Regions from separate parts of the Paenibacillus sp. FSL L8-0644 genome, predicted to be linked through region 1. Evidence: a T-box and tRNA genes for the amino acid it is inferred to sense, from the RefSeq annotation. Region 1 holds a T-box; the other regions hold tRNA genes.
The links. A T-box is a leader RNA that pairs with one kind of tRNA and senses whether it is charged. The one in region 1 lies ahead of leuS (leucine--tRNA ligase), so its partner is inferred to be a tRNA-Leu.
Positions count from the first base shown of each region.

Region 2: it encodes a tRNA-Leu, which carries the amino acid that the T-box ahead of leuS (leucine--tRNA ligase) is inferred to sense. The anticodon was not compared.
Region 3: it encodes a tRNA-Leu, which carries the amino acid that the T-box ahead of leuS (leucine--tRNA ligase) is inferred to sense. The anticodon was not compared.

Region 1 is NZ_JBBOYN010000001.1:3,632,063-3,635,341, reverse strand. Features, by position in the region: gene NSS94_RS16455 (CvfB family protein) at 1-156, shown strand, start outside; gene NSS94_RS16450 (class I SAM-dependent DNA methyltransferase) at 160-933, shown strand; gene NSS94_RS16445 (tautomerase family protein) at 1,006-1,395, opposite strand; T-box leader at 1,580-1,837, shown strand; gene leuS (leucine--tRNA ligase) at 1,899-3,279, shown strand, end outside.
Region 2 is NZ_JBBOYN010000001.1:2,067,370-2,070,648, reverse strand. Features, by position in the region: gene NSS94_RS09500 (divergent polysaccharide deacetylase family protein) at 1-567, opposite strand, end outside; gene msrA (peptide-methionine (S)-S-oxide reductase MsrA) at 692-1,204, opposite strand; tRNA gene NSS94_RS09490 (tRNA-Leu) at 1,382-1,466, opposite strand; gene NSS94_RS09485 (hypothetical protein) at 1,689-2,225, shown strand; gene NSS94_RS09480 (carboxymuconolactone decarboxylase family protein) at 2,366-2,695, opposite strand; gene NSS94_RS09475 (hypothetical protein) at 2,813-3,034, opposite strand; gene NSS94_RS09470 (hypothetical protein) at 3,176-3,279, opposite strand, start outside.
Region 3 is NZ_JBBOYN010000001.1:1,566,631-1,569,909, forward strand. Features, by position in the region: gene NSS94_RS07040 (MarR family winged helix-turn-helix transcriptional regulator) at 1-420, shown strand, start outside; gene NSS94_RS07045 (helix-turn-helix domain-containing protein) at 606-980, shown strand; gene NSS94_RS07050 (helix-turn-helix domain-containing protein) at 1,074-1,457, shown strand; gene NSS94_RS07055 (Rha family transcriptional regulator) at 1,582-1,803, opposite strand; tRNA gene NSS94_RS07060 (tRNA-Leu) at 2,146-2,228, shown strand; gene NSS94_RS07065 (glutathione peroxidase) at 2,385-2,861, opposite strand.

The DNA of each region.
Region 1 (3,279 bases):
CCGCCGGATATTATCAAGCAACGGTTTGGTATTAGTAAATCCGCCTTCAAGCGTGCGATGGGCAAGCTGATGAAGGAAGGAATGGTTACACAAAAGGAAAACTGGACCTACCTGGTGGAGAAAATGCCGAAACCGAAGGACGGGAATGGGGAATAAAAAATGGCTTCTTACCGGAAGTTTGCCTATGTGTATGATGAGCTGATGCAGGACATGCCGTACCCGGACTGGTTGCGCTTTGCACGGCAGGCTTGGGATCAGTACGGGATGCCGCATACGGTGGCCGAGCTGGGCTGCGGAACGGGTTCAATTACGATTCCCCTGGTTAACTCAGGGTTCGAAGTGGCTGGAATCGACTTATCCTCTGACATGCTGGCAGTAGCCCGTCGCAAAATGGAAACCACTCCACAGGGACAGCGATTGTTTCGTGAGGGAAGCGTTCGCTGGATACAGCAGGATATGAGAGAATGGATTTTACCCGAGCCTGTGGATTCTGTAATTTCTTTTTGCGATTGTCTGAATTACTTGTTGGAGGAAGAAGATATCATTTCTACTTTTCGCAGAACGCATGTTGGTCTGAAGCCTGGCGGAACCTTTTTGTTCGATGTGCATCATCCCCAGACGTTTTTACGTTATGATGAAGAGCAGCCTTTCGTACTGGACGAACGCTCTATCTCATATATCTGGACATGTGCGTTGGACACTCCCCGTTGTGAAATTGAGCATCATCTTAGTATCTTTGCGAAAGCAGAACATGAAGGACGCGATCTATACCAGCGTTTCGAGGAAATACATGTACAACGTGCCTATGACCCAGACTGGATGAAGGCAGAATTGTCCAAAGCGGGTTTTCGCGATGTGAAGGTATATGCGGATTTTGAATGGGTAGAAGCAGAAGATGACGCGGCGAGACTGTTTTATGTTGCTGTAAAATAGCAAAGATTCATTGAACGAATATGGGAAAAAAAAGACGCTTTTCATGATGACATGAAGGGCGTCTTTTTGCACTTATATATTCACTTTATAGTTCAACTGAAGCTCATCACCCGGTACACCCCGAATGCCCCAGTTCTGTTTGGGTGTTTCAAATATAGTAATCTCAAGATCCTGTGGAGAAATACCCAAAAGATCGTTAATTCTTTGGAATAACAGGCTAATGAGTTGCTTCTTAGCTTCTATCGTTCTGCCTTCAAAGATACTGATTTCAATAATGGTGTACGCCTCAGAGCGACCATCGGCATATATAAAATCTTCCTGATCCATAGGAAAAAAACGATGAAACCTCTTGTCAGGAGGATATTTGAACGCATCCACCACAGCAGAATGAATCACCTCTGAAAGTTGCTTTTTGATTGGATTTAGAGTCTCTTTTATTCCGTAAATTTTAATTTGTGCCATGTCTCAGCTCACCTTTCTTATCTCAACTCATCTCAGCTTGAAGCGATTTAACTCGGAATTATTATAAAACATTCGTATGCATGTGTCATGAAAATTTAGTATGGAGAGGGCTCTTAACACCAAAGGTAGTCCTTATTTGACTTTTTTCGCGGTTTTCAATATAATAGTGCCATTATTAACGGTTAAACAATCGCTGATGAGGAGTAGTAGCTTTGTCTGGACATGTAGAGAGCCGGCGGGTGGTGCAAGCCGGTTGACAGCACAAAGTGAACTCGCCTCGGAGATATGCGTCCAACGCAGGAACGCCCTATACTGGTGCTTGTATCCTGTTATTAACCCGCATCGGATCACCTCCGTTATCAGGTGCAAAGGGAGTAGAACGCGAAGAACGCTTTCTGCTAACTAGGGTGGTACCACGGGAATATAACCTCTCGTCCCTAGCGCTGACACGCTACGGGATGCAGAGGTTTTTTTGTTGCATACCGTTTGAGGAGGAAAAGACAATGACAGACACACAGCCGAAGCACGGCTATCAACCGCAAAGTATTGAACCAAAATGGCAGAAATATTGGGATGAGAACAAGACGTTCCGCACCGGGGAAGAACCGGGCAAACCGAAGTTTTATGCTTTGGATATGTTTCCGTACCCATCTGGAGCCGGCCTGCATGTAGGCCACCCGGAGGGCTACACAGCTACGGATATTGTTTCACGTTATAAAAGAATGCGCGGCTACAACGTACTGCATCCGATGGGTTGGGACGCCTTCGGTCTGCCTGCGGAGCAGCATGCGCTGGATACAGGGGAGCACCCACGCGAAATTACGGTGAAAAACGTAAATAACTTCCGCCGTCAAATCAAATCGCTCGGCTTCTCCTACGACTGGGATCGTGAAATCAGCACGACGGATCCTGATTATTACAAATGGACACAATGGATCTTCATCCAGCTGTACAAGCGCGGCCTTGCATATGTAGCTGAAGTACCTGTGAACTGGTGCCCAGCGCTGGGAACGGTGCTGGCGAATGAAGAAGTTATTGACGGTAAGAGTGAGCGTGGCGGTCATCCGGTCGTCCGTAAACCAATGCGTCAATGGATGCTGAAAATTACGGAATACGCGGATCGTCTGCTGGATGATCTGGAGGAACTGGATTGGTCTGAGAGTATTAAGGATATGCAACGGAACTGGATCGGTAAGTCTACCGGGGCAGAGGTTCGTTTTCCGATTGAGGGCTATGACGAGCAACTCACAGTATTTACAACTCGCCCAGATACACTGTTCGGCGCAAGCTACTGTGTGCTGGCACCAGAGCAGGAATTGGTGGATATTATCACTACGCCTGAGCAAAAGGATGCTGTACAACAGTACCGTGAACAAGCTGCTCGTAAAAGCGATCTGGAGCGTACGGATCTGGCCAAGGATAAAACAGGCGTATTCACAGGAGCTTATGCAGTGAACCCAGTGAACGGCGAAAAGCTGCCGATCTGGATTGCTGACTATGTACTGGCAGGCTACGGAACTGGAGCGATTATGGCTGTACCTGCTCACGATACGCGTGACTGGGAATTTGCCAAGCAATTCGGATTGAATATCATTGAGGTTGTCCAAGGTGGAGATGTGGCTAATGAGCCATATACTGAGGATGGACCACACGTGAATTCAGGCCCGCTGAATGGACTTACCAACGAGGACGCGATTCCGAAGATGATTGAATGGCTGGAAGCCGAGGGCAAAGGACACGGCAAAGTCACCTACCGCCTGCGTGACTGGCTGTTCAGCCGTCAACGCTATTGGGGCGAGCCGATTCCGGTAATTCATCTGGAGGATGGAACGATCAAAACGGTTCCTGAGGACCAACTTCCGCTCGTACTGCCGGAGATGGACA
Region 2 (3,279 bases), 1.6 Mb from region 1:
ATCAAGAACTATGGACATAATACGCTTATCTGAAGTAATCTTGGAACCCATGTGGTTGTTCATCCCTATCGCATAAGGAACATCCTTAATTGCTGCTGTCACCTTAGCGCGTACTTCATCATCCGTCATATTAGCCTTAATTGCTCCGGGTCCGAGCCATTCGGGCTTTCCCTGTCTTGGCTCCATTGGAAGATGAACAATGACGTCATGACCACGCTTGTGCGCTTCCATAGCGTCCTGTTTGGTTGTAGGCAGGAAAGGCATCACAGCAACGGTAATCTTAACGGGTAAATTTAAAATTCGCTCAGTCCCTTTCATATTGTTTCCCAGATCGTCAATAATGACAGCAACCATCCTTTGCGACTCGTCCTGTTTGTCTATTGCTTCTGCAACACCAGTACTACAGACCATGAATAACATGCATACCGAAATACAGAGTACTACGGTTCTTCGCATTTTGGAGCTTGAATGGAATACAGGTACATAAGCTGGCTCTTTCCGACCGCGAGATGCCTTTAAAGCCTTTTTTATTATATTTCTCATGTGCAGCTTCCGTCGTGTACTCATTGCGGGTCAGCCTCCTTCTCTGTCCCTTCATTGTGTGAGTAACCTCGTCTAAATATGTATAAGGCAGACCATGGAATACTCCCTAATCTGCCTTATCGTGCGTAAAAACGTATGTTAAAGCCGCTTACCAGTTCTTATCAATAAATTCATCACGGCCCGATTGAGCCCGATCTTCCTTATAGTGCTTCACGTTTTTCTTGTGGTAATCCTGATGATAATCCTCTGCTGGATAAAAAATCGAAGCCGGAAGGATCTCCGTTGCAATTGGCTTATCAAAGCGTCCACTTTGTGCCAACTGCTCCTTGGACTGTTGCGCTAGCTCACGTTGCTGCTCTGTATGATAAAAAATTGCGGGTTTATACTGTGTGCCCCGGTCCTGAAATTGACCTTCCCCGTCGGTAGGGTCTGTTTGTGGCCAATATAATTCGAGCAGCTTTTCATAAGGAAACAGCTCAGGCTCAAACGTAATCTGCACCACCTCGTAGTGACCTGTAGTTCCTGTTTTAACCTGCTCATAGGTGGGATTGGGAATCGTTCCTCCAGTGTATCCTGACACAATGCCATGAATGCCCGGCTGCTCTTCAAACGGAGTCACCATACACCAGAAGCACCCACCTGCAAAAGTTGCTTTCTCCATCTTACATCCAACCTTTCAATAACTTCATCATAAAATTTTCTATCATATCTGGAAATCCATAGTTTGCGTGAAGACAAGAAACGTGTTCAGCTTAAACTATGAGCAAATCCCCAGAAATATAAGAAAAAGGTCTCTAAAACTGCTACGAGAGCAATTCTATAGACCTTTTCTAATGGATGCGGTCGAGAGGACTCGAACCTCCACGGGGGGTTAGCCCACACGGACCTGAACCGTGCGCGTCTGCCAATTCCGCCACGACCGCATATAAATTATCGTTTATCCTCGAAAGATCAATCTTTCTTAGCGACAAGATAGATCATACCATGCATATATCAAGATGTCAAACCTTTTATGTTCGTTAATTTCCTCTTGATAAAAAAGGAATAATAAACTAAAATAAGAACATAGGTTCTAGGGAATGAATGTTCCTTTTCTTCAATCGTTTATGAATTATCATCACATTTTCCTAAGGCGGTGAATGGTAATGACCTCTTTAGATACTACTCAGCATGAATGGTCTCTTGTGAAAAGTTATCTGCTCCTTACCTTTATTCAAAAAGTATTTGAGCGGGACAGCCTAATTCTTGAAGAAAGCGGTATGCTGAAAACCCCTGATCTTTATGTCGAAATGGTTAACGCAGGTGTAGATCGTACCGGAATCCTACTGTCTGAAGTAAAACATGAATTTAATAAATATCACATTCATGTTCTGGACATACAACAAAACCACTCCGGCGTTCACGCCACCTATATAAGTAAAGGCAATAAAGAGCAGTTCAGTATGGCAATGCCAGCATTCCGCAAAGAAATGTATGAGCGGATGCGAGCATATCTGGGGCTCTCAACCTCTATGCCCCATACAGCTGCCCTTCCTTTACTAGAGAAACATCGCCCCGAATTACCAAACAATTCAACTTCCAACCCCCTACGCATCGTTGATCGAAGTTTGGTTACATCCTCTTTGGCTTATAAGCGTAAAACGTCTCGCCCTGCTGCTGTTGCCGCAAGCAGAAGAGCATAATTCCCGCACAATAAACACGCAAAAAAAAAGCTTCCGCAGACACCAACTGTGCTCGGAAGCTCCTTTCCATATCCATCATATCTCCAAATCGATCTATAACCACTAAGATGAAGCATAAGCATATCTATTAATGATTCGCTTTATTGCAACGCCTTCTGTACACGCGTAACCCCTTGACTTAGAGCATGTCCTCCACCTACCGCTGCGGCTACAGCAATGGTCTCCATAATTTCCTGATCACTAGCTCCTTTGGACCGCGCCTCGTCTACGTGATAAAACGTGCATACTTCATTGTTGGCAAATAAGCCAATGCCTAGTGCAATCAGTTGCTTGGTTTTCTCATCTAAGCTTCCGGCTTCAAAGCACTCTCCGGTAAAGCGATGATATGCATGAACTACCTCGGGCAACTGATCTTCCAAATGGCTGATTTGATCCTTATATGCATGTACTTTTTCGTCCATAACCGTCATTGACACAGCACGTCCTCTCTGTTGGATTTTCCTTCATTACTGTGTCCGATTTAGAGTTTCTGTATGCCTAATGAATCACCCAGTTATTTTTATCCAACACCCATTTGGAACCCATTCCTAATCCAGATCTATCGGATTGTGACGTGGCTCGCTGAACGGCTGATATGTATAGCTGCGATCCAATTTGACCACACGTCGATTCTGGCGCCGAATAAGCACCTGTTCATCATCCCATGCCAGTACAATGCCAACAACATCGTTGGTCTCCAATCCATCGCGTACGACACGCACCTTTTCACCGGAGAGTCGATAAGCATCCAATTCTTCGTCCATAATCATCCTTGTCCCCTCCTTATACACTTTTTTTAATAACACAGCGACCATGATTCTATGCATGAAAAAGTTTAAAAAGAGACCTAAATGAATCATTTAGGTCTCTTCTCACTTACTACTTATATGGATTGCCAACAGAACGACAAATTATCCCGACTGATTTACACTGTGATCATGTTCTTTTGTATCGTTCTTCTCGTACCAGAAGTCCAGCACTTGTGCAGACAACACTCGCTGATCTACATACTCCA
Region 3 (3,279 bases), 2.1 Mb from region 1:
ATTTTGGGCTTGTTTCCGATTGTGAAGAAGAAATTTTTCACCTACGGTCCGCTCGATTTCCCATTACACTTGTCGCCTAATAACTTTCAGGTGCTAATGCTTCTGCGTGAAGTACGTTCGTCTACGGTATCTGATTTATCCAAACAGCTCAATGTCTCACGTCCGAACATGACTCCTCTTCTGGACAAACTGGTGGAGCATGGGTTGGCTGACCGCCAGTCGTGTGATTCGGATCGCAGAGTCGTAAATGTAGCGATTACACAGGAAGGCGATGCTTTTTGTGAACAGGTATTTCATACCTTCTCCAATAAAATTCAAGAAAGACTGGTGTATCTGCCAGAAGAAGATTTATTGCATCTGAGTGAAACTTTGAATGAATTGAAGCATATTTTACTTAAAATCGACAACTCTGCTACGTGATTGGCGTAAGTGAACCGGCTTAAAGACCGCCCTTTCTTCGGAAAACAGGCGGTTTTTGTTGCGTGTTGTGGTATAATGGGAACCAACATACATAATTCGGTAATTTTAGCATACGTGATCTTTGAAATGGGAACAGAGAACATGATATCGTTATTTGAGAGCCTGCTAGGGAGGAAGGAACTTCTATGCAATCTATTTACCATCGCATCGAGGAACTCATCAAGGAACGGGGAATGACGAAAAAGGCGTTCTGCCAGCAGTTAGGCATTAGTACAGGGAACTTCGGGGATTGGAAAAGAGGAAAAACGACGCCAGGCACGAATAAACTCATTGAAATCGCTTCTTTTTTTGATGCCAGTCTGGATTGGATTATGCTGGGTCGAGATGTACAGGGTGAGGTGCTAAAGGAGTCGCAAGACCCTTATTTTTTTGATGCTTCAGGGCAACTGAATTGCCAGGGGGAACCGCTTAGTGAGGCGGAAAGAAATTTTATACTTGAGTATATTGAATTTACCCGCTTTCGTAATGAGAAAAACCAGCGCAATTCTACTATGGGGTAATGGTTGCTTAGGATTTGATGAGGATTACTAATGAGTAAGGCTAAAGAATGAAAATTATTTCAGAAAAAGTTACTGTGTCGGAGGGGAAATATTTTGGGAGATCAAACTATTTATCAGCGGATTGAAGCTTTGATTAAGGATCGCGGAATGACCAAGAAGGCATTTTGTGAAAAACTTAAAATCAGTTCAGGGAATCTTGGTGATTGGAGAAGGGGCAAAACAACGCCGGGTACCACCCATTTGATTCAGATTTCGGACTTTTTTAATGTATCGCTCGATTGGTTGATGAAAGGGATTAAGCCAGGAGAAGGCGTACTTCAGGAGCAGAAGGCTGCTTATTTTTTTGGAGTGATGGGGCCACTGAATTGCCAGGCAGAAAATCTGGAGACGGAAGAACGGAATTTTATTTTAGAATATGTCGAATTTGCAAAATACCGTAAGCAAAAAAGTGAGAAGGATAAAACAAAGCCAGAATAACTTTTTGGCTAAAAATCGTCTGGGTTGAAAACCCGTAAACGAACTGGAGAGGTTCGCTTTACGGGTTTATTTGGTTTCTTGGTGGTATGGAATGACCTATATGTAACTGGAATGCTTGTTGGGTTTAGAGTGGCGGTGCCTCCTTATAATCGTTATCGTCGATGTTCAGAATTGCAGCAACTTGTTTTCTGTACCTTTGTGCTTTGCGGGTGCCGTGAATCAGATTGGACAAGCGTGAAGGTGGAATATTGTGTGTCTCACAAAATGTTTTCTGATCCAGTCGAAGTTCGACAAGCCGTTGTTTGATGGCCCACCCGAAGGAGGTGACAGGCATTTTGTTGTTCAAGAGAAATCGCCCCTTACGGATTCTTGCGGAATAATTGGTGTGTTATAATAATCATCAGTAAACATGTTAGAATTAACCATCTAAAACTATGATACACTTTTATACGTGTTTTTACAATCGTAAATACGTTATTTCGTCAAATTAATTACTTAGTTAAGTGCTAGGTGGTTCTGATAATCCGTAAGGGGGCAACATTAATGCATAGTTCAGCAAGCGGTTATCTTTATGCAGGACGGTATTATTATCGCTCATATATGTATGTTAAAATAATTATAATATTTTTGTTTACAAATAGTTGATGAGAGAGTATAATAAATCTGTTGCCTCAATACATTATGATTTGCGGTCGTGGTGGAATGGCAGACACGCTATCTTGAGGGGGTAGTGGGCGTACGCCCGTGGAGGTTCGAGTCCTCTCGACCGCATTATATGCAAGACCTAGTTAAAAAAGCATCCTGACACGTTTTACGTGAAGGGATGCTTTTTTTTGTTAAGTATTTTTCGTTATATCCTTTAGCCACAGAAGCAACGGTAGACAACAGGTCGTTTATTAACTGTGATAAAGAATAATGTCAGTTTTGCTACAAAAGCTTCTCTATATCTCCCGCCAGTTTATCTGGAGTGGTTTGCGGTGCATAGCGCTTAAATACGTTACCTTCTCGTGTAATTAAGAATTTAGTAAAATTCCATTTGATCGCTTTGGACCCTAATACTCCCGGAGCTGTTTGGGTCAGGTAGCGAAATAAGGGGTGAGCTTGATCGCCATTGACATCTGTCTTGGCGAACATCGGAAAGGTAACACCATAATTGATCTGGCAAAACTCGGAAATCTCCTCGCTGGAACCAGGCTCTTGTTTGGCGAATTGGTTGCTGGGAAATCCCAAAATTTCGAGCCCTTGTTCATGGTACTGGTTATATAGCTCTTGTAGCGCTTTGTATTGGGGGGTTAACCCACATTTGCTGGCAGTGTTCACGATAAGCAGAACGTTCCCTTCATATATGGATAACGGAATTTGTTTCCCTTGCAGGGTTTGCGCATCATATTCATAAACGGTCATAGTATCTCTCCTTATTCAATATTCAACAATTAAATTGTAAGCAATTTAAAGAAGGGTTGCAAGTTTGGAAAAGTTGTATTAAGCCTTAGTCGCTGTAAAATCGTATTTTGCTCAAAACAGTAAATCGCACCGCAAATGGAGCGAATTAAGGTGTTTCTTCTTATAAAAGCGGGTTCAATCGGTGTTTAGCTGGTACATATAGCGTATTTTCTTCTCTTATACAAAAAAAAGGCCAATAACGCCTTACCCTACGCCAATATTGACATGCTTGTCATTTTCAAAAAGGGATGAAAAACAGAGATTGAGTGAGCTGTGAGAAGAATGGTTGTATTGTAAGCGTTATTATTAATCTTCTATGCTCTAAAGGCCGATTTATAACCCCGTAGTTGAGCTTTACAGTCTTCCTTGCGCGGGTGTA